DNA from 3 places in the Pseudoalteromonas sp. Bsw20308 genome. Region 1 is predicted to be linked to each of the others. Evidence: predicted binding sites of a transcription regulator. Region 1 holds the regulator's gene; each other region holds the start of a gene.
What was found. The regulator FliA, encoded in region 1, starts transcription of late flagellar genes. The targets are predictions, from matches to a motif close to CTAAAGNTNNNNNNNNNNNNGCCGATA.
Positions count from the first base shown of each region.

Region 2: D172_RS02590 (DUF3530 family protein) is a predicted target of FliA. The motif match lies at 3,121-3,147, and genes of this name have one in related genera.
Region 3: pomA (flagellar motor protein PomA) is a predicted target of FliA. The motif match lies at 3,097-3,123, and genes of this name have one in related genera.

Region 1 covers NZ_CP013138.1:3,021,149-3,027,889, reverse strand. Annotated here, with positions in the region: gene flhF (flagellar biosynthesis protein FlhF) at 1-25, shown strand, start outside; gene D172_RS13360 (MinD/ParA family ATP-binding protein) at 18-878, shown strand; gene D172_RS13355 (RNA polymerase sigma factor FliA) at 905-1,615, shown strand; gene cheY (chemotaxis response regulator CheY) at 1,656-2,039, shown strand; gene D172_RS13345 (protein phosphatase CheZ) at 2,057-2,824, shown strand; gene D172_RS13340 (chemotaxis protein CheA) at 2,840-5,029, shown strand; gene D172_RS13335 (protein-glutamate methylesterase/protein-glutamine glutaminase) at 5,091-6,221, shown strand; gene D172_RS13330 (flagellar motor protein) at 6,214-6,741, shown strand, end outside.
Region 2 covers NZ_CP013138.1:608,891-615,631, reverse strand. Annotated here, with positions in the region: gene rapA (RNA polymerase-associated protein RapA) at 1-2,255, shown strand, start outside; gene rluA (bifunctional tRNA pseudouridine(32) synthase/23S rRNA pseudouridine(746) synthase RluA) at 2,436-3,089, shown strand; gene D172_RS02590 (DUF3530 family protein) at 3,223-4,113, shown strand; gene djlA (co-chaperone DjlA) at 4,096-4,962, opposite strand; gene murU (N-acetylmuramate alpha-1-phosphate uridylyltransferase MurU) at 4,992-5,651, opposite strand; gene D172_RS02575 (aminoglycoside phosphotransferase family protein) at 5,648-6,649, opposite strand.
Region 3 covers NZ_CP013138.1:3,229,787-3,236,527, forward strand. Annotated here, with positions in the region: gene D172_RS14295 (DNA topoisomerase III) at 1-622, opposite strand, end outside; gene D172_RS14300 (hypothetical protein) at 684-1,175, opposite strand; gene D172_RS14305 (flagellar motor protein MotB) at 1,346-2,266, opposite strand; gene pomA (flagellar motor protein PomA) at 2,269-3,036, opposite strand; gene D172_RS14315 (exodeoxyribonuclease VII small subunit) at 3,359-3,601, shown strand; gene ispA ((2E,6E)-farnesyl diphosphate synthase) at 3,604-4,491, shown strand; gene dxs (1-deoxy-D-xylulose-5-phosphate synthase) at 4,597-6,459, shown strand; gene D172_RS14330 (ligand-binding sensor domain-containing diguanylate cyclase) at 6,541-6,741, opposite strand, start outside.

The DNA of each region.
Region 1 (6,741 bases):
GAGCACAGTAGGGATGTATGATTAACACAGTATTAGATCAAGCAAGCGGCCTGCGCAAAATGAGTCAAAACAATAACAACGGCGTAAAAGTTATCGCTGTTACTGGTGGCAAGGGTGGTGTAGGTAAAACAAATGTTTCACTTAACACGGCAATAGCATTAGGCCAGCAAGGTAATCGAGTTTTAGTACTTGATGCCGACTTAGGTCTAGCGAACTGTGATGTGATGCTCGGATTACGGGTTGAACGTAATTTATCACATGTACTTTCTGGTGAGTGTGAACTCGATGAGATTTTAGTTGAAGGTCCTGCAGGAATTAAAATTGTACCAGCGACCTCTGGTTCTCAGAGTATGGTGGAATTATCACCGTCTGAACATGCAGGCCTTATACGCGCTTTTAGCGAATTAAATACCGAATTTGATATCTTAATTGTAGATACCGCTGCGGGTATTTCAGATATGGTACTGAGTTTTTCTCGTGCTGCTCAAGATGTAATGGTTGTAGTGTGCGACGAACCGACTTCAATCACAGATGCTTATGCACTTATTAAAGTGTTAAGTCGTGAGCATGGGGTGTATAAATTCAAAATTGTAGCTAATATGGTTCGTAGTATGCGTGAAGGTCATGAGTTATTTGCAAAACTTTCAAAAGTAACGGACCGATTTTTAGATGTGTCAATGGAGTTGGTTGCAACAATCCCCTATGACGAAAATATGCGTAAGGCAACTCGCCGTCAAAAAGTGATTGTAGAACTTTTTCCTAGTTCTCCTGCTTCAGTTGCCTTTAAAGCACTGGCGACAAGAGCAGTGAAATGGCCTATACCTAACCAACCTTCAGGACATTTAGAGTTTTTTATAGAGAAGCTAGTTAACGGCTAATTATGACAACATTGGTAAATAGAGCTATGGGATATCAATCAACACAAAATTTAAATGTGATTGTTGAAAAACATGCATCGCTAGTCAAAAAAGTGGCATGTCATTTAATTGCTCGTTTGCCTCCAAGTGTCCAACTTGATGACCTAATTCAGTCGGGTATGATAGGCCTAATTGAAGCATCAAAAAACTTTGATGCAACCAAAGGCGCAAGTTTTGAAACGTTCGCGGGAATACGAATTCGCGGTGCCATGCTTGATGAAATGCGCCGTGGTGACTGGGCTCCTCGGTCGGTTCATAGAAAAAGCCGTCTTGTAGCCGAGACGATTGCTGGATTAGAAAGTAACTTAAATCGTGAACCAACCGATATAGAAGTTGCTGAAAAACTTGAAATTTCGTTAAATGAGTACCATCATATTTTAAACGATGTAAACACAAGTAAAGTGTTAGGCATCGAAGACCTCGGGGTCGATGAAGATGTTATTACCACGGCTGGCCAAGATTTAACGCTAGACAAACCGTTTAATAACGTTAAAAATGAACGATTTAATGAATCATTATTAAATGCTATCAAGTCATTACCAGAACGAGACGCAATGGTACTTTCTTTGTACTATAACGATGAAATGAATTTAAAAGAAATTGGACATATACTCGATGTAAGTGAATCGCGTGTAAGTCAGATACATGGTCAGGCGATGATTAAGCTAAAAGCAAAAATCAATGACTGGATAAACTAGTAGTAAGTAAATACAGGTTAAGACCTCACTGGAGGATGTTTTGGATAAAAACATGAAAATTCTTGTTGTTGATGATTTTTCGACAATGAGACGTATTATTAAAAATCTATTGCGCGACTTAGGCTTTACCAACGTCCAAGAAGCGGATGACGGCTCTACAGCCTTACCCATGTTACAAAATCAAGTTTTTGATTTTGTGGTAACAGATTGGAACATGCCAGGAATGCAAGGTATTGATCTTTTGAGAGCGATAAGGGCTGACGATAAATTAAAACACCTTCCTGTTTTAATGGTGACAGCTGAAGCTAAAAAAGAACAAATAATAGCAGCGGCTCAAGCTGGTGTTAATGGCTATATTGTAAAACCATTTACAGCTGGCACATTAAAAACTAAATTAGAAAAAGTGTTCGAACGCTTAGGTTAATAATAGGGGAAAGGCTTATGCCAGCACCTGCTGCGCCTCGGATAACGTTAGAACAAGCTCGTCAGCTCGTCACTTTTTTAGAAAATGGCGAACATGATAAAGCTGATCAACTAATTTTAGATACTGCATCTAAAGAGCAGTCAGAAATATTTGACGAAGTGGGAAAGTTGACGCGTCAACTACATGAAGCTTTAAAAGGCTTTGAGCTAGACACGCGCCTAACAGATCTCACTAACGACGCTATACCTGATGCTAAAAAACGGCTTAATTATGTCATTGAGATGACAGAAAATGCTGCAAATAAAACCATGGATGCGGTTGAGGCGAGTTTACCGATAGCACAACAGTTAGCGGATGAAATATCCCATATCAAACCGACATGGGACCGTCTAATGAGTCGTGAAATTGAACTCGGTGAATTTAAAGTACTGTGCCACAGCATTGATAAATTCATGAGCAGTTCTCATCATAAAACTGATGAGTTACAAAGCTTCATGACTAACATATTAATGGCCCAAGATTATCAAGATTTGACAGGTCAAGTAATTCGCCGAATTATAGAACTTGTTAGGGAAGTTGAAGAAAGCTTACTTCATCTTTTAACTGCTTTTTCTGAACAAGATATCAGTAAAGCAGTCACCCTAAAACCACAAAAAATAGATGACCCAGTTGACCCAGAAACATTAGCAGGTCCTGAAGGGCCTATTATTGATAAAGAATCACGTAATGATGTTGTGTCTGATCAAGATGAAGTCGATGATCTTTTATCAAGTTTGGGCTTCTAAGAGGAGAGTAACTGCATGTTTGAAGTCGATGAAGATATTTTACAAGACTTTCTTGTAGAAGCAGGAGAAATCCTTGAGCTTTTATCTGAACAGTTAGTTGAACTGGAAAACAATCCAGAAGATACCGAGTTGCTAAATGCTATATTTAGAGGCTTTCATACCGTAAAAGGCGGTGCTGGATTCTTAGCTATGACTGAGCTTGTTGACGCATGTCACGGCGCAGAAAATGTATTCGACTTGTTAAGGCAGGGCGTTCGTTCTGTTAATTCTGAGCTAATGGATGTTATCTTACAAGCACTTGATACTATCAATGAAATGTTTGCGACGATTCAAAATCGTGATAAACCAGAACCTGCGGATCCTCAACTACTTGAAGTTTTACATAAGTTAGGTCTCCCCCCCACAGAAGACGAGTTATCAGGTACTTCTCCTGAAGTTGTTGTAGAACAGCCTCAAGAAGCCGCTGAAGCACAAACTCCCAGTACTGATGGTGCGGACCCTTTTGCTTTTGATGAGCTGTTTAGTGGCCCAACTTCATCTGAAACTGACTCTCAAATTGATGAAATTACAGAGGATGAGTTTGAAAACCTACTTGATGAATTACATGGTACAAGCCAAGAATCGGCAGTAAAAGCCCCCACAAATAGTCATGATTTGAATGGTGATATTACAGACGATGAGTTTGATAATTTACTAGACGAGCTTCATGGTGTTGGCAGTTTCGGCTCTGTTGCAGCGCAAGAAAGTAATGTTACACCTGATGTACAAAAGCCATCGCCTTCGACTAACAATACAGATTCATCGAACGATGATATCAGTGATGATGAATTTGAATCACTGTTAGATGAACTTCATGGTAAGGGAACTGCACCTAAATCTTTAGAAAGCACTCCTGCGATTGCTGAAAAACCAGCCGCAAAACAAGCTGTTCCTAAGCCCAAAGCAGCCCCAGTACCAAAAGTTGAAGCATTAAAACCAGTACCTGCAAAACCTGCTGAAAAAACAGCTGCTGCTGCTCCAAAAAAGGCTACTGCACCAACTGCTGAAACGACAGTGCGTGTTGACACTAAACGCTTAGATCAAATTATGAATATGGTCGGTGAATTGGTACTTGTTCGTAACCGCTTAGTTAGCTTGGCTACGAATTCTGAAAGCGAAGCAATGGGTAAAGCTATATCTAACTTAGATGTTGTTACTGCTGATATTCAAGGTGCGGTTATGCAAACCCGCATGCAACCAATTAAAAAAGTGTTTGGCCGATTTCCTCGAGTTGTTCGTGATTTAGCACGCAGCTTAAATAAAGACATTAATCTATTATTAGTTGGTGAAGAGACTGATTTAGATAAAAATTTGGTTGAGGCATTAGCCGACCCTTTAGTGCATTTAGTGCGTAACTCTGTTGATCACGGTATTGAAATGCCAGATTTTCGTGAGGCTGCTGGAAAACCAAGAACAGGTACTGTTACGTTATCAGCATCTCAGCAAGGCGATCATATTTTACTTACCATTAAAGATGATGGTGCTGGTATGGATGCTGAGAAGCTGAAAAAAATAGCGATTAGTAAAGGTGTTCTTGATCACGACCAAGCAAGCCGGCTTTCTGATACTGAAGCATATAATTTAATTTTTGCACCTGGTTTTTCAACAAAAGAAGAGATTTCGGATATTTCAGGTCGTGGCGTTGGTATGGATGTAGTTAAAACCAAAATTACCCAACTTAATGGCTCAGTAAGTATTCAGTCAGAGTTAGGTGTTGGGACTACTTTAGAGATAAAAGTACCATTAACTCTCGCTATCTTGCCGACCTTAATGGTTGTTGTTGGAGAGCAAACATTTGCATTACCACTTGCGGGTGTTAGCGAAATATTCCACCTCGATTTAACTAAAACGAATGTTGTTGATAGTCAATTGACAATTATTGTGCGCAAAAAAGCAATTCCATTGTTTTATCTTGAGCATTGGCTAGTTAAAGGCGCTGACCGCTCTCAGCGTAAAGCACATGGTCATGTAGTTATTGTCCAAATTGGTACACAACAAGTAGGCTTTGTCGTAGATTCGTTAATAGGGCAAGAGGAAGTTGTAATAAAACCTCTTGATGCTTTATTACAAGGAACACCCGGTATGGCTGGTGCTACAATTACTTCCGATGGTGGTATTGCACTTATTTTAGATGTACCAAATATGTTAAAACATTACGCGGGCTGATAATAAATAAAGTAGGTGCACTGTAAAAGTGCCCTACACTTCAATTTAATAAGAGAGCTAAATGGCCGTTAAAGTTTTAGTTGTTGATGATTCTAGCTTTTTTCGCCGCAGAGTGAGCGAAATACTTGAGCAAGACAGCGATATAAAAGTAATAGGTTTTGCTGTGAATGGCAGAGAAGCTGTTGAAAAAACAGCTGAACTACGCCCTGACATGATTACAATGGATGTAGAAATGCCTGTGCTTGACGGTATTAGCGCAGTTAAAGAAATAATGTCGAGTAATCCGACACCAATTTTAATGTTTTCTTCACTAACTCGAGATGGTGCAACGGCAACGCTTGATGCATTAGATGCCGGAGCAATGGATTTTTTACCGAAAAAATTCGAAGATATTGCACGTAACAATGAAGATGCAATAAAGCTTTTACAAGCTAAAGTGAAAGAAATTGGTCGAAGAAGAGTTCCCCGTACATTCAAGCCCATAACACCAGCTAAACCGCAAAGTATGCCATTAGCGACTCCAAGTTCATTAAGGAACACGGCAACGTTAAAGCAGCCAGATAGAAGCTTTCAACGTACGAATTCTAATGCCTCCGTTCATGCTAGTGGTAAAAAATATCAACTTGTTGCTATTGGTACATCGACTGGCGGACCCGTTGCATTACAAACAATATTAACTCAATTACCAGCAAATTTCCCGCATCCTATATTATTAATTCAGCATATGCCTGCCGCATTCACACCTGCATTTGCTTCGCGTTTAAATGGTTTATGCCAGATAAAAGTAAAGGAAGCTCAACAAGGGGATCGATTACAACCAGGGACTGCATACTTGGCTCCAGGTGGCCAACAAATGATGGTTGAGGGGCGTGGGTCTTCAAAAACATTGCGCGTATTTGAAGATAACAGTGAGCGAATAACATATAAACCAAGTGTTGATGTGACTTTTGCAAGCGTTGCAAAAGCTTGTCAAGGTGACGTACTGGCTATTGTTCTTACTGGTATGGGGGCTGATGGGCGTGATGGTGCTCGAATGTTGAAGCAGACTGGCGCCACTATTTGGGCACAAGACGAAAAAAGTTGTGTTGTTTACGGTATGCCACAGGCGGTTGCAAGTGCTGGCTTAGCAAGTGAAAGTCTTGCTCTAGATGATATAGCTCTAAGGATTAAAAAAGAGATTGGTTGTGGATAAGCTTTCTATATTAGGTTTATTTATTGCGTTAGGCGCTATAGCGATAGGTTATTCTTTAGAAGGCGGTGTTGTCTCTGCGTTATTCAATGGACCAGCACTTATAATCGTAGTTGGTGGTACGCTTGGCGCTGTGATGTTGCAAACATCATCTAGTACTTTTAAAAAAATGCTAAAAATAAGCCACTGGGTTTTTATTTCGCCAAAGCATGATGTAGACGAAGCGATCGAACAAGTTAAACAATGGTCTCACAAAGCACGACAAGAAGGCTACTTAGCACTTGAAAATGAGGCCTTAACTCATCCCGATCCATATGCAGCTAAAGGTCTTAGCTTACTTGTTGATGGTTGCTCTGAGCAAAAGCTGCGCGATACACTTGAAATTGATTTATTATTAGAACGCGACCGTTTATTAGAGGCAGGACGCGTTTATGAAGCTATGGGCGGGTATAGCCCAACAATAGGGATTTTGGGCGCAGTGCTTGGTCTTATTCAGGCTATGTCATTTATTACCGATCCGCAA
Region 2 (6,741 bases), 1.5 Mb from region 1:
GGTTAGTAGAAATGCTACGCCGCTTTAACTTACGTTTTTCTATTTTTGATGAAGAGCGCTGCGACGAAGCGTTTGCAGATTCTCCAAACGTATTTGATACAGAGCAACTAGTACTTACCAGCCTTGAGTTTTTAACCAAGAAAAAACGCTGGTTTGAACAAGCAACGCTTGCTGATTGGGACCTTTTAGTAATAGATGAAGCCCATCATCTAAGTATCAATAACGGCAAGCCAAGCTCAGAGTACCAACGTATGGCAGAGCTTAGCCAAGATATTCCGGGCCTTATTTTGCTTACAGCAACGCCTGATCAACTTGGTCACAGCAGTCACTTTGCGCGTTTACAATTACTCGACCCGGATCGTTTTTACGACTACGACGTGTTTAAAGAAGAAGAAGCAAATTATAAAGACGTAGCGCAAGCTGCAAATCAATTACTGCAAGAGCAAGCTCTGGACGACGCAGCCAAAGCCACGCTAATTGAGCTATTAAAAGAAACCGACATTACTGATATTCTTGCAAAAGCACAGCAAGGTGATTTACCAGCGCGTAAAGAAATACTTAATATGCTGCTCGATCGCCATGGCACAGGTCGTATATTATTCAGAAATAGCCGCAGCGGCATTGACGGCTACCCAAGCCGTAAATTACACGCCTACCCTATGGCACTGCCAAAGCAGTATAAAACGGCTATGTCGGTTCTTGGTAACATGGGCGGCATTCAAAACCCTGAACTAAGTGCACACCGTGCCCTGTTTCCTGAAAAAATATTTCAAGAGTTTGAAGGCGAAAGCGCAAGCTGGGGTTTATTCGACCCACGTGTAGATTGGTTAATCGACACCCTTAAAACACTTAAGCGCGAAAAAGTACTGCTTATATGTGCTAAAGCTGAAACAGCTATCAGCCTTGAGCAAATACTGCGTGAACGCGAAGCAATTAAAGCGTCGGTATTCCACGAAGGTATGTCGATTATTGAGCGTGACCGCGCTGCTGCATTTTTTGCAGACGAGTACGATAATGCACAAATATTACTGTGTTCAGAAATTGGCTCAGAAGGTCGTAACTTCCAGTTCTCGCATCACTTAGTGTTGTTTGATTTACCACTGAATCCAGATTTACTCGAGCAACGTATTGGTCGATTAGACCGTATAGGCCAAACGCAAGATGTGAACATTCATGTGCCATATTTTGAAAACACCGCTCAAGAAGTACTGCTACGTTGGTATAACGAAGGCCTAGATGCATTCGAATCTACATCAACAACGGGGCAAATGCTTTATAAAGAGTTCCGTGACGACCTACTTGAATATATTTCTGCGCATAACTGCGATGAAGACGAACTCGATCCATTACTTGAGCAAGTAGCACAGCAAAATGCAGTACTGCGTAAAAAAATGGAAAGTGGACGAGATCGTTTACTAGAGCTACATTCATCGGGTCAAGGTGCTGCAGATTCGCTTGTGACTGATATCGAAAAACTCGATAACCAGTTTGAGTTGCCAAGCTACATGATCAACGTGTTTGATACATTTGGTGTAAGCCAAGAAGATAAAGGCGAAAACACCATTATCTTAAAGCCAACGGAACATATGTTAAGTGCCTCATTCCCATCGCTTAAAGACGATGGCATGACGGTTACGTTTGATCGCGACACGGCACTTTCGCAAGAAGACGTACACTTTATCAGCTGGGATCACCCTATGGTGCAAGGCACTATGGATATGATTTGTGACGATGACTTTGGTAGCGCATCAGTTGCACTGCTTAAAAACAAAAAATTACCGCCTGGCACCTTTTTTGTTGAGCTTATTTTTGTTGCAGAAGCAATGGCACCAAAAGTATTACAAGTTGGTCGCTTTTTACCACCTACACCAATTCGTATATTGCTCGATAAAGCAGGTAATAACTTAGGTGAGAATGTGGCATTTGAAGGCTTTAATCAGCAGCTATCAGCCGTTGGCCGCCAAACAGCAAGTAAGCTTGCCGGTGCACTACAAAGCGCTGTTCACCCTATGATCACAACCGCTAAAGATATGGCACAAGAAAAACTTGAAGTTATTCGCGCAGCGTCGCTTGTTAAAATGCAAACATCACTCAGTGAAGAGCAAGAGCGACTTGTTGCACTTAAGCAAATTAACCCAAATATTCGCCAAGAAGAAATAACGTTTTACGATAAGCAACGCAACGACCTAACTACGTATATTGAAAAAACGCAGTTACAACTTGATGCCATTCGACTAATAGTGGTTTCGCACTAAGGTTTCAATTTAAAGATGTCGCTCGTTAGTAAAGATTACTAATGAAAAAACATAAAAAAAGTGCGGTATTTATACCGCACTTTTTTATTTTATATTTAGCACTCATCTACATAATCACCATCTTGTATCTAAGTAACTAATTCACTAAAATAGCGCCCTTAAAAATCATTAAGGTCGGCCGTGTTAGTTAATTACAATCCCCCAATGAATCCGTATTTAACAATACTGTATCAAGATGACGACTTGCTCATCGTTAATAAACCCAGTGAGTTATTAACCGTCCCGGGTAAAGATCCTAAACACGCCGACAGCTTAATTAACCGTGTTAATCGTGTTTTTCCGACAGCTAAAATAGTTCATCGTTTAGATATGGCAACATCAGGCATACTTTGCCTTGCTATGAATAAAGTAGCGCACAGGCATTTAAGTATGCAGTTTCAAGAACGCGAAACAGCTAAGCGTTATATTGCACGTGTATTTGGGCAGCTTGAGGTCGATACGGGAACCGTGGATCTGCCGCTTATTTGTGATTGGCCTAATCGCCCAAAACAAATGGTTGATCACGAAAATGGTAAGCCATCGCTTACGCACTTTAAAATACTTGAGCGCGAAGCCGATGCTACCCGTGTAGAGCTAACGCCAATAACTGGGCGCTCACATCAGTTACGTGTACATATGCTAAGTTTAGGACATCCTATTTTAGGTGATAGGCTCTATGCCCATAAAGACGCACTTGCCGCAGCTCCTCGCTTACAATTACACGCACAAATGCTGAAGTTGAAGCACCCTACAACTGAGCAAGTACTTACATTTGAAGCCGAACCTGAGTTTTAATCATTGCATTAATGATTATTAAGCCATAGTGCTAAACTTTTACCGTAGTACGCCGATACCTAATTAGTATTCATTATTTGAGCTTCTTATGGTATCTGCGCAGTTTTTAAAAAGTATACTTAACGTATTACTAATGTGTACGCTATTTTTAAGCATACAGGTAACAGCTGCAGAGCATATTGCCCCTCCTACATTATCAAGTATTGAAAACAACGATATTGAACGCTTGCTTCCAGATGACGAAATAAAATCAATACTTGCAGGTGAAACCGAGTTTTTGAGTTTATACAGCGAATATATGAGCGCCGACTTTAGAGGTGTTGTATTACTTATACCCGACTGGCAATCAGTGCCAACAAACAATGCTGGCATGAGTTTTTTACGAAAAGAACTTAATAACTTAGGCTATACCACTTACGCAATGACGGTACCCGACATAGACTGGCAAGCCAGCAAAAAACCAGACTCATCAACAGAAATACCTGCAGAAACAACGACACCTGATGCAGCTACAAGCACAGAGCCTGCGACTGCAGATATGAAGAAAAATGCAGAACCTCATTATGTTAATGCTCTAGAAAAAGTGACTAATGAAGTACTCGACAATTATAAAATAAATCTGATTGCTCGCTTTAATGCGCTATACCAAACTGCAATGCAAGAGCCAGGTAACGTAGTGGTTATTGCACAAGGTACCAGTGCTGGCGTATTACTTGAGCACTATGCCGACTTTCCAGAACAGAGAGTAGATGCATTTATAAGTTTAAGCAGTTACTTACCTAATACTAAACGTAATAAAGATTTGAGCCAAACAACGTCACTTGTTACGCCAGCTTTACTCGATATTTACTATACTAATGACAGCAATGATATTTTAATGAGCCTTAAAAATCGCCAACGCTGGGTTAACCGAAATGCTAAATTTGATTATCGCCAACGCCAGCTATTTGGCCTGCGCGATCAACCGGATCAACACGCACGTCTAACAAAAGAAATAGACGGCTTTTTACGCCGCCTTTTTTAAATATTCATAAGCTGCTTGAATATCTTGGCTCTTTTTAACTGCAAGCTCCATCATGTGTTTTGGTAAACCTTGCGATACCAATTTATCTGGGTGATGTTGGGACATAAGTTTACGGTACGCTACTTTTATCTCACGCTCAGTCACACCATCATTAAGCCCTAATAACGCCAATGCCTGTGTACGATTCATATTATTATTGGGTGGGACATGATGACCCGAGCCTTCACGGTAGCTGCTACTTTGCCCTTGGCTTTGTTGCTGTTGATTAAAGCGCTGTTGTTGCTTTCTAAAGTTAAATTCTGCTTGATAGCGTTTTAATACAAATGCAAAATGCGTTTTCGAAATCCCTAACTGCTTACTTACCTCTGCTAACAATTGCTTTTCTTGTTCGGCTAACACCCCATCAGAGAATGCCATTTGAATTTGTATTTCTAAAAACAATTGCATCAAGTCGTTTCGCTTAGCAAAGCGTTCTTTAAAGTCGTGCACGGTTTCTTTAAGTGAGAAGTCGCCCTCTTTACCCGACTGAAAAGCCTGCTGTGCTTCGCGGCGCTCTTCGCCTTTCAAACCCATTTCATCCATAAACAAGTTGGCGGCTTTTATATGCATTTCGCTAACTCTGCCATTCGATTTAGCAATATGCCCCATTACGGCAAAACAGCTCGAAAAGAACAAAGCTTGGCGCTCGTTTACATCTGCATCGTTAAACAAGCTTGAAAAGCCACCCGCTTTATCAAAGTTACTTTTTAAGCTTTTATCAAATAAATGGCCAAGGTATAAACCTAAAATGGCACCAAAAATTTTGCCAAACATAAAGCCAAAACAAAAACCGAGTATTTTTCCCCACATTTATAATGCTGCCTTTTTAAAAAATTTAGTTAATGCGCCGCAAGGCGTTTGTTTAAGTCATTTAAACGTTCGGGTGTACCTATATCATCCCACTGACCAATATAAAGCTCAGTAGAGATTAAATGCTTACTTAGCTTTTCACGTAAAATAGGCCCTAAAGGACGCCTCCCTTGCGTTAACCCTTTGAAAAAATCAGCCTGATACCGACTGATCCCTGAGAATGTATACTTTTGACTCTCTGGCGATAAATGACTTAATGCAAAATCACCATCTGGATTATGTGGTGGGTTTTGTATTAGCACAATATGCGCCTCACCCGCTTGCAAATGCAGCTGCATTAGCGCACTTACATCATAATCGGTATATACATCGCCATTAACTACAATGAAAGACTCTCCAAGCAGAGGTAGCGCCTGAATAATACCGCCAGCAGTTTCAAGACCACCTTCAACTTCTTGACTGTAAAGTATGTTTACCCCAAATTGACTGCCATCGTTAAAGTAATCTTTTATTTTATCACCTTGCCAAGCGAGGTTTATTACAATATCGGTAATTCCGGCAGCTTTGAGGTTATTTATATGATGCTCAATAAGTGGTTTTTCTGCTACTTTTAACATTGGCTTTGGCATATGCTGTGTTAGCGGCATCATCCTCTGTCCGCGTCCTGCGGCTAAAATCAACGCTTTCATGTGCGCTCCTTTGCTAACTTTTCAGTCACTTTTGGCACTATGGTATGTTTAGTCCAATCACTCAATGCTTTAAGCTCGGGATAATTAGCAGCCACTTCAATAATATAATCAAGTGTGGGTAAAATATTATCTAAATAACCTGTTTTCCCGTCGCGTAAATATAATCGACAAAATATACCAGCTGCTTTTAAGTGGCGCTGAATACCGGTTAAATCAAACCAATATTTAAACTCATCAAATGAGGTATTAACCATTAAATTTTGAGCAGTGAACTCGCTATAAGCAAAATTAAGCAAGCTTGTTAGCTCTTTTGCCGGAAGTTTAAAATAGCAATCTCGAAGCAGCGATACTAAATCGTAACAAAGCGGACCACGTACCGCATCTTGATAATCTATAATCGCCCACAGGCCATTACTATTCATAATATTTCGACTGTGATAATCACGGTGCACGGTTACTGTAGGCTGCACAAGCATAGCCTGAGTGAGTAACTCACAGCTTGTTTGCCACATAGCTTGATACGCTGCAGTTGGGGATTCATCTATAAAGTCGTTTACTAACCACTGACTAAATATATCGAGCTCAAGTTTTATAAAGTCTTTATTGTAAGCTTGCATAACAGCTGAGGGTGGTGTTTTTGCCCATTGAGCACTTAAACTTATTAAAGCTTTGTAATACTCAATACGATTTTCATCATCTAGCATATCAGCCAAATGCTTACTGCCTAAATCACTTAGTATAAAAAAGCCTTGCTGCTCGTCGCTAGCAATTATTTTTGGAAGTAAAAAGCCTTGCTCGGTAAATACCTTATTAAGTGATATATAAGGCGCGTTATTTACTTTTTGGGGTTCTGAATCCATCACAATAAAATGCTCATTACTGCACGTTAAACGGTAATAGCGACGGAAACTAGCATCTCCTGTTATCGCACTTAACAAAGTAGGCTGCGTATTAAAGTGTGTGTTTATAAATTGTTGTAAATTATCAAAGCGTGTCATTTTATAAGATATCTATTTTTAACTAAGTTAATTAGGTCAATTACTGTATTTGCCATTATTTTCCTTTATTATGTGTAAATTATATTTAATCA
Region 3 (6,741 bases), 210 kb from region 1:
TAACAACAAGACCTAAAATAGGGGTTTGAACCCGCCCTACCGAAAGCACATTACCAAATCCTGCTTTTTGCCCAGCTAATGTATATGCACGCGTTAAATTCATACCAAATAACCAATCCGCACGAGAGCGCGCTAAAGCAGATACACTTAACGGAATAAAATCTCGATTAGAACGCATAACGCCCAGTGATTTTTTTACCGCAGATAAATTTAAATCACTAATGAGTAAACGTTGCGTACTTTGCTTTTTAGCCTGACTTATTTTAGCTTCTTCTATTACTTGGTCAACCAGAAGCTGGCCTTCGCGGTCTGGATCGCCAGCATGAATAAGTTGCGAAGCTTGTTTAATTAATTTTTTTAAAACAGTGAGCTGTTTGCGAGTTTTGGTTTTGGCTTTTAACTTCCACTGCTCAGGTATTATAGGTAAGTGATCAAACTGCCACTTTTTAAAGCGCTCATCATAATCATCAGGCTCTGCTTGTTCTAGCAAATGCCCAATACACCACGAGACACAATCACCGTTAGCAACTTCTATATAGCCATCGTGTTTTTTATGTGGTTTTGGTAACGCATCAGCAATAGCGCGTCCAAGTGAAGGTTTTTCTGCAATGTAGAGTTTCATAGCTTGCTCACCACTGTTTATATAAACAGTAGTCTAGCACATTAGTTTAAAGCTATAAATTTTATTGTTCGTTTGATGCAATATTGCGCTTGTTACTTAAGAAATAAACTAGCGGTAGGTAACAAACAACAACGGTACCAATATTAATGAAAGGCAATAAGGTTTTATAAATATATGTACTATAAGAAAGATCCCATAGATGGCGATCAACCAACCTAAATAGCTGTAAAATAGGGGCACTTATAACAACTAGTTGACCGATAACACACTGCCACAAATAAATTTTGTCTTTTATTCCTAAATAGGCGATCAAAGCCATCCAAGCAAGATCATTAAATGCCCAAATAACGTAACGATATATATAAGTACTGCTATCGAACTCTTTTAAATAGTCGTTGATCAACGCTCCATAAAAAAAAAATACAGCAGTAACCAACACAAAGCGTAATGCAAGGTGATCTTTGCGTAGGTAAAACACAAAAATAGCAGGGCTTAATATAAAAACCCAGCTACTCTCGAGTAACCTAGAAATACTTTCAAACCATTCAGGCAAAATATTACACTCAGCCTATTTTTTATCAGGTTCTTTATCATCATTATCGTCATTACCACCGCCATTACCTGGCATATAACTAAATTTATCGATATTCTTCATGGCTGACTCCGTTACATTTGTTATTGAAAGCTTACTTTATGATAAATAAACGTATTTGCCAAGTAAAGTTACCTAACATCAATAGGTGCTGACTCTTTTGCCTTACCTTGTAAAATAGAAATCTCTACACGCCTGTTACGACGGCGGTCTTCATCTGTATCATTTGGTACAAGAGGTCTTGTTTCAGCTCGCCCAACAACCATCATCCGAGTTTTGTCAAAGCCTTGTACTTTTTGTAATTCACTTGCAACAGCCACAGCACGTTTAGATGATAAATCCCAATTATTAACATACAGTTCATTCGACACCTGAAAATCATCGGTATGCCCTGAAACTGTAATCTCTCCTGGCACATCTTTTAAAAGAACACCGATATCTTGAATTATAGGTTTAAACTTAGGTTGTAAAAATGCACTACCTGAAGGAAAGGAACCGTTTTCTCTAATACGAATAATTATTTGCTGCCCTAAAGACTCAAGCTCTATTGCACCATCAATAATTTGCTTTTCAAGCTGCTGCGCGATTTTTTTAACAAGCTCGTTTGTTTGTTCTTGATCCGCTGCTGAAATAGCCTGCTCTGAAGATTTTTCCTGCGAAGTGCTCCGAGACTCACCACCACGTTTATCACCTCGTTGTTCTTGCCTGCCGCCAGCTGAACTTTCATCACCGGCTTGAAATTCAAGCATTTGCTGAGTCATTTCTACGGTTTGCTGCTGAATAGTTTCAATTGGTGTAGGTTCTGGTTTACCTGGCGTAAACTCCATTGCAATAACCGAGGTACCTTTGGGAATATCTTTTACTTCTATTTTGTTTTGTACACCGAAAGCAAACTTCATCGAGCCTGCTATTTGTTTAAATTTAAGTACATCCATTTCAGAAAATGCAAGCAAGAGTACAAAAAAGCACATCAGTAAAGACATTAAGTCGGCAAAGGTCCCCATCCAAGCAGGTAAACCAGGAGGCGGACATTTACACTCTTGCTCAGACATGGTTACTCCTCAGTATCAACTTTACGTTTTGATTCAGCTAAGTAGTTCTTCAAAATACCTTCAATCACTTTTGGATTTTGACCATCTTGGATACCTAAAACTGCATCTAAAATCAAACGTTGATTCATCGCCTCTTCGTCTTTACGAAGTTCCAATTTAACTTGAATAGGGATAGCCACTACGTTTGCTAAAAAGGCACCGTATAAGGTAGTTAATAGTGCAACAGCCATTGAAGGACCAATTGATTTTGGATCGTCCATATTCGATAACATAGCAACTAAACCAATAAGCGTACCAATCATACCCATTGCAGGAGCAATATCGGCCATCGCTTTAAATAAGCCTGCGCCCATTTCATGTCGTGTTGAAGTTAAAGTGATATCTTTTTGTAAGGTCGCTCTAACAACGTCAGCATCGTGACCATCAACTAGCATATCTACACCTTTACGCATAAATTGATTTGGTATTTCAGCTTCCTCAAGCGCCAGAAAACCGCCCTTTCGAGCTGAATCTGCAAGTTCAACCGCTTTTTCAATTAACTCTTCCGGCGATTCAATTTTAAACATGAAAGCTTTAGCGGCAACTTTACCTATCCCAAAAAATTGTCCCATGGTGTAATTAGATAAAACTATAAATATAGAGCCACCAAATACAATTACCACTGAAGGGGTATTGTAAAACATGGCCATTTCACCACTACTACTCATAAACATGGACATGACAATTAAGCCAATTGCGCCAAGGATCCCTATTATGGTTGCTAAATCCACATTACCTCCAGAGGTTTCATGCACTAAGGCCTTATTGTAAAACTTTTATTATTAACTGCTTATCGGCAACATGCTAAATTGCTTGAGTCATATATGAAAATAAACATAAAAAACAATTCCAAGATTATTTTTAAACAAAGTTACAATGTTAATATAACGATTAATCATTTAAATGATATCAGTATGACCGTAATTAAGGCTTTATTAATCCACATAAAGTAACATTTAGCCGTAATAGAAGAAAAAAACATATCATTCTTTGACCTAGTTTAGCATTCCCCCTAAAATTGGCTCCTAAATTTATCAAGTAAGCTGAAATAAGATGGCGACTAAAAAACCTGAAAACTTAAGTTTCGAAGAAGCACTAGAAGAATTATCAATAATTGTTAGTGATATGGAACAAGGTGATTTATCGCTTGAGCAGTCATTGAAGCAGTTTGAACGCGGTATTGCTCTAGCTAACGCTTCATCTGGTAAACTCAAGCAAGCAGAACAAAAGGTATCTATTTTAATGGGTAATGGCGATAAATCAGTACTTACAAACTTTGATAATGATATGGAATAGCGGTGAGCATTAAAGAACATATTGAGCGTGCTCAAATAGACGTTGCATCAGCACTAAACCTTTATTTTGAACAAGCACTTGATAGTGATAGAGCAATAAAAGAAGCAACTCATTACAGTTTGTTTAATGGTGGAAAAAGGCTGCGCCCATTTTTAGTCTACGCAACAGGCAAAATATTAGGGGCAGACAAAAAAGATTTAGATATATTAGCAGCAGCTATTGAATGCATACACAGTTACTCGCTAGTACATGATGACTTACCTGCTATGGATGACGACGATCTGCGTCGTGGTCGACCAACTTGTCATATAGTTTATGGTGAAGCCCAAGCAATTTTAGCCGGCGATGCTCTTCAAACTTTAGCTTTTGAACTAATTGCTAAACATAGTTTTAACTGCTCTGCTCAAACACAGGTAAAAATGATAGCGGCACTCGCCCACGCATCAGGCCTTGAAGGAATGGTTTCAGGTCAAGGTTTAGATATTGCAGCCACTGATAAAATAATTACAGTACAAGAACTTGAGCGAATACATAAGCTAAAAACTGGCGCACTTATTAATTGCGCAATTACACTTGGTGCACTGTGCAGCGAAAATGTTGATGAACAAACCTTAGAAAACTTAAGCGTTTTTGGGTATGCTATAGGGCTTGCATTTCAAGTACACGACGACATTTTAGATGTTGAAGGCGATACGGTTACTTTAGGTAAACCACAAGGCTCCGATATTGCCGCGAATAAAGCGACATACCCTGCGTTATTAGGTATGCTAGGCGCTAAAGAAAAGGCACAAAACTTAATACAACAAGCCCATGAAGCGTTGGCAAATATAGATGCAGACACCACACTTCTTGCATCGCTGGCAAATTACCTAATTGAGCGTGACCACTAATTATTACTCATACGTATTGCAATTAACACTGACATTATTACTCAACATTAATTATTCGTAAAAGCTTTGGATTAATTAATGTTAGCGAAGGATATATATAAAACCATGACACTTGATAGTAGCAAGTATCCATTACTTAATTTGGTTGACGAGCCAGCCCAATTGCGTGATTTAGCGCAAGATAAACTCCCTGCATTTAGCAATGAGCTGCGCGATTATTTACTCAACTCAGTATCGCAAAGTAGCGGTCATCTAGCGTCTGGTTTAGGGACGGTTGAACTAACCGTTGCGCTGCATTATGTTTATAACACTCCAGACGATCGCCTAGTTTGGGATGTGGGTCATCAAGCTTATCCACATAAAATCCTTACAGGTCGTCGCGACCAAATGCACACTATTCGCCAAAAAGACGGTTTACACCCTTTTCCTTTTCGCGATGAAAGCCAATACGATACGTTTAGCGTAGGTCATTCAAGCACCTCTATTTCAGCCGCTTTAGGTATGTCTATTGCCGCCCAAAAAGAAGGCAAAGGTCGAAAATCTGTAGCCATTATCGGTGACGGAGCAATAACCGCAGGCATGGCATTTGAAGCGATGAATCATTTAGGTGATGTAAAATCAGACATGCTTATTATTTTAAATGATAACGAAATGTCGATTTCTGAAAATGTTGGCGCCTTAACAAATCACTTTGCCCGAATTTTATCAGGTAGCTTTTACACTAACATTCGTGAAGGTAGCAAAAAGTTACTCTCAGGCGTGCCTCCGGTAAAGCAACTTGCCAGTAAAATGGAAGAGCATATTAAAGGCATGATGATCCCAGGTACCTTCTTTGAAGAATTAGGCCTAAATTACATCGGCCCAATTGATGGTCACGATGTAAACATGCTTGTAGATACATTACGTAATATGCGTAATTTAAAAGGTCCGCAACTTTTACATATAAAAACGCAAAAAGGTAAGGGTTATAAACCAGCTGAAGCCGATCCGATTGGCTATCATGGCGTACCAAAATTTGACCCAAGCACAACTAGCTTACCTAAATCTAAACCTAGTGCAGCTACTTTTTCAAAAGTATTTGGCGATTGGTTATGCGATATGGCAGAGCAAGACAGCAATTTAATGGCGATTACGCCAGCAATGCGCGAAGGCTCAGGTATGGTGCGTTTTTCTAAAGAATTCCCTGACCAGTATTTTGATGTGGCCATTGCAGAGCAGCATGCTGTTACTTTAGCTGCTGGTTTTGCCTGTGAAGGTTTAAAGCCTGTTGTGGCTATTTACTCAAGCTTTTTACAACGTGCATATGACCAATTAATACATGATGTTGCACTGCAAAACTTACCTGTATTATTTGCCATTGACCGGGCAGGCATTGTTGGAGCCGATGGTGAAACTCACCAAGGTGCGTACGATTTAAGCTTTATGCGCTGTATTCCAAATATGGTCATTATGGCACCAAGCGACACTAACGAGTGTCGCCAAATGCTATACACCGGTTATAAAGCAAACTGCCCTGTTGCAGTTCGTTATCCTCGAGGTAGCGCAGGTACTGCAGACATTGAAAGCACTATGCAATTGCTTGAAATAGGCAAAGCAAATACGGTTAAACAAGGCAGAAAGATTGCCATTTTATCATTCGGTACATTACTTGAAAACGCACAGCTTGCCGCAAATGAATTAGATGCAACGCTTGTTAATATGCGTTTTATTAAACCACTTGATACTGCACTTTTAAATGAGCTTGCTACTAGCCACGATGTAATTGTTACGCTTGAAGATAACGCGATTGCTGGCGGTGCCGGCTCTGCAGTTAACGAATACTTCGCAACGCAAAAAGCTGATATTAATATCCTTAACTTAGGTATTCCTGATGAGTTTATTAAACACGGCACGCAAGATGAAATGCACGATGAAATGGGATTAGGCGAGCAAGGAATATTAACCGCGATTAAAACGTTTATTAATTAACTTCTATACATTTAAATGTAGAGCACATTAAAAAAGGAGCCTAGGCTCCTTTTTTAATGTCAAATATTACCCATCAGCTGATCAGCGCATCCACACTTTAATATCAGCTAGGCCATTACTTTGTAAAATACCTAATTGTTGGTCAACGTTAGAGTTTTGCTCAAACTCAAATGCATCAAGCTGATCATCAAATGTAATGTTTGCAACACCATCGCCACCACGCTTTTTAACTTGGTGCAGTGCAATATCAGCTAAGTTAATAGATGTCTCCCAACTGATTAC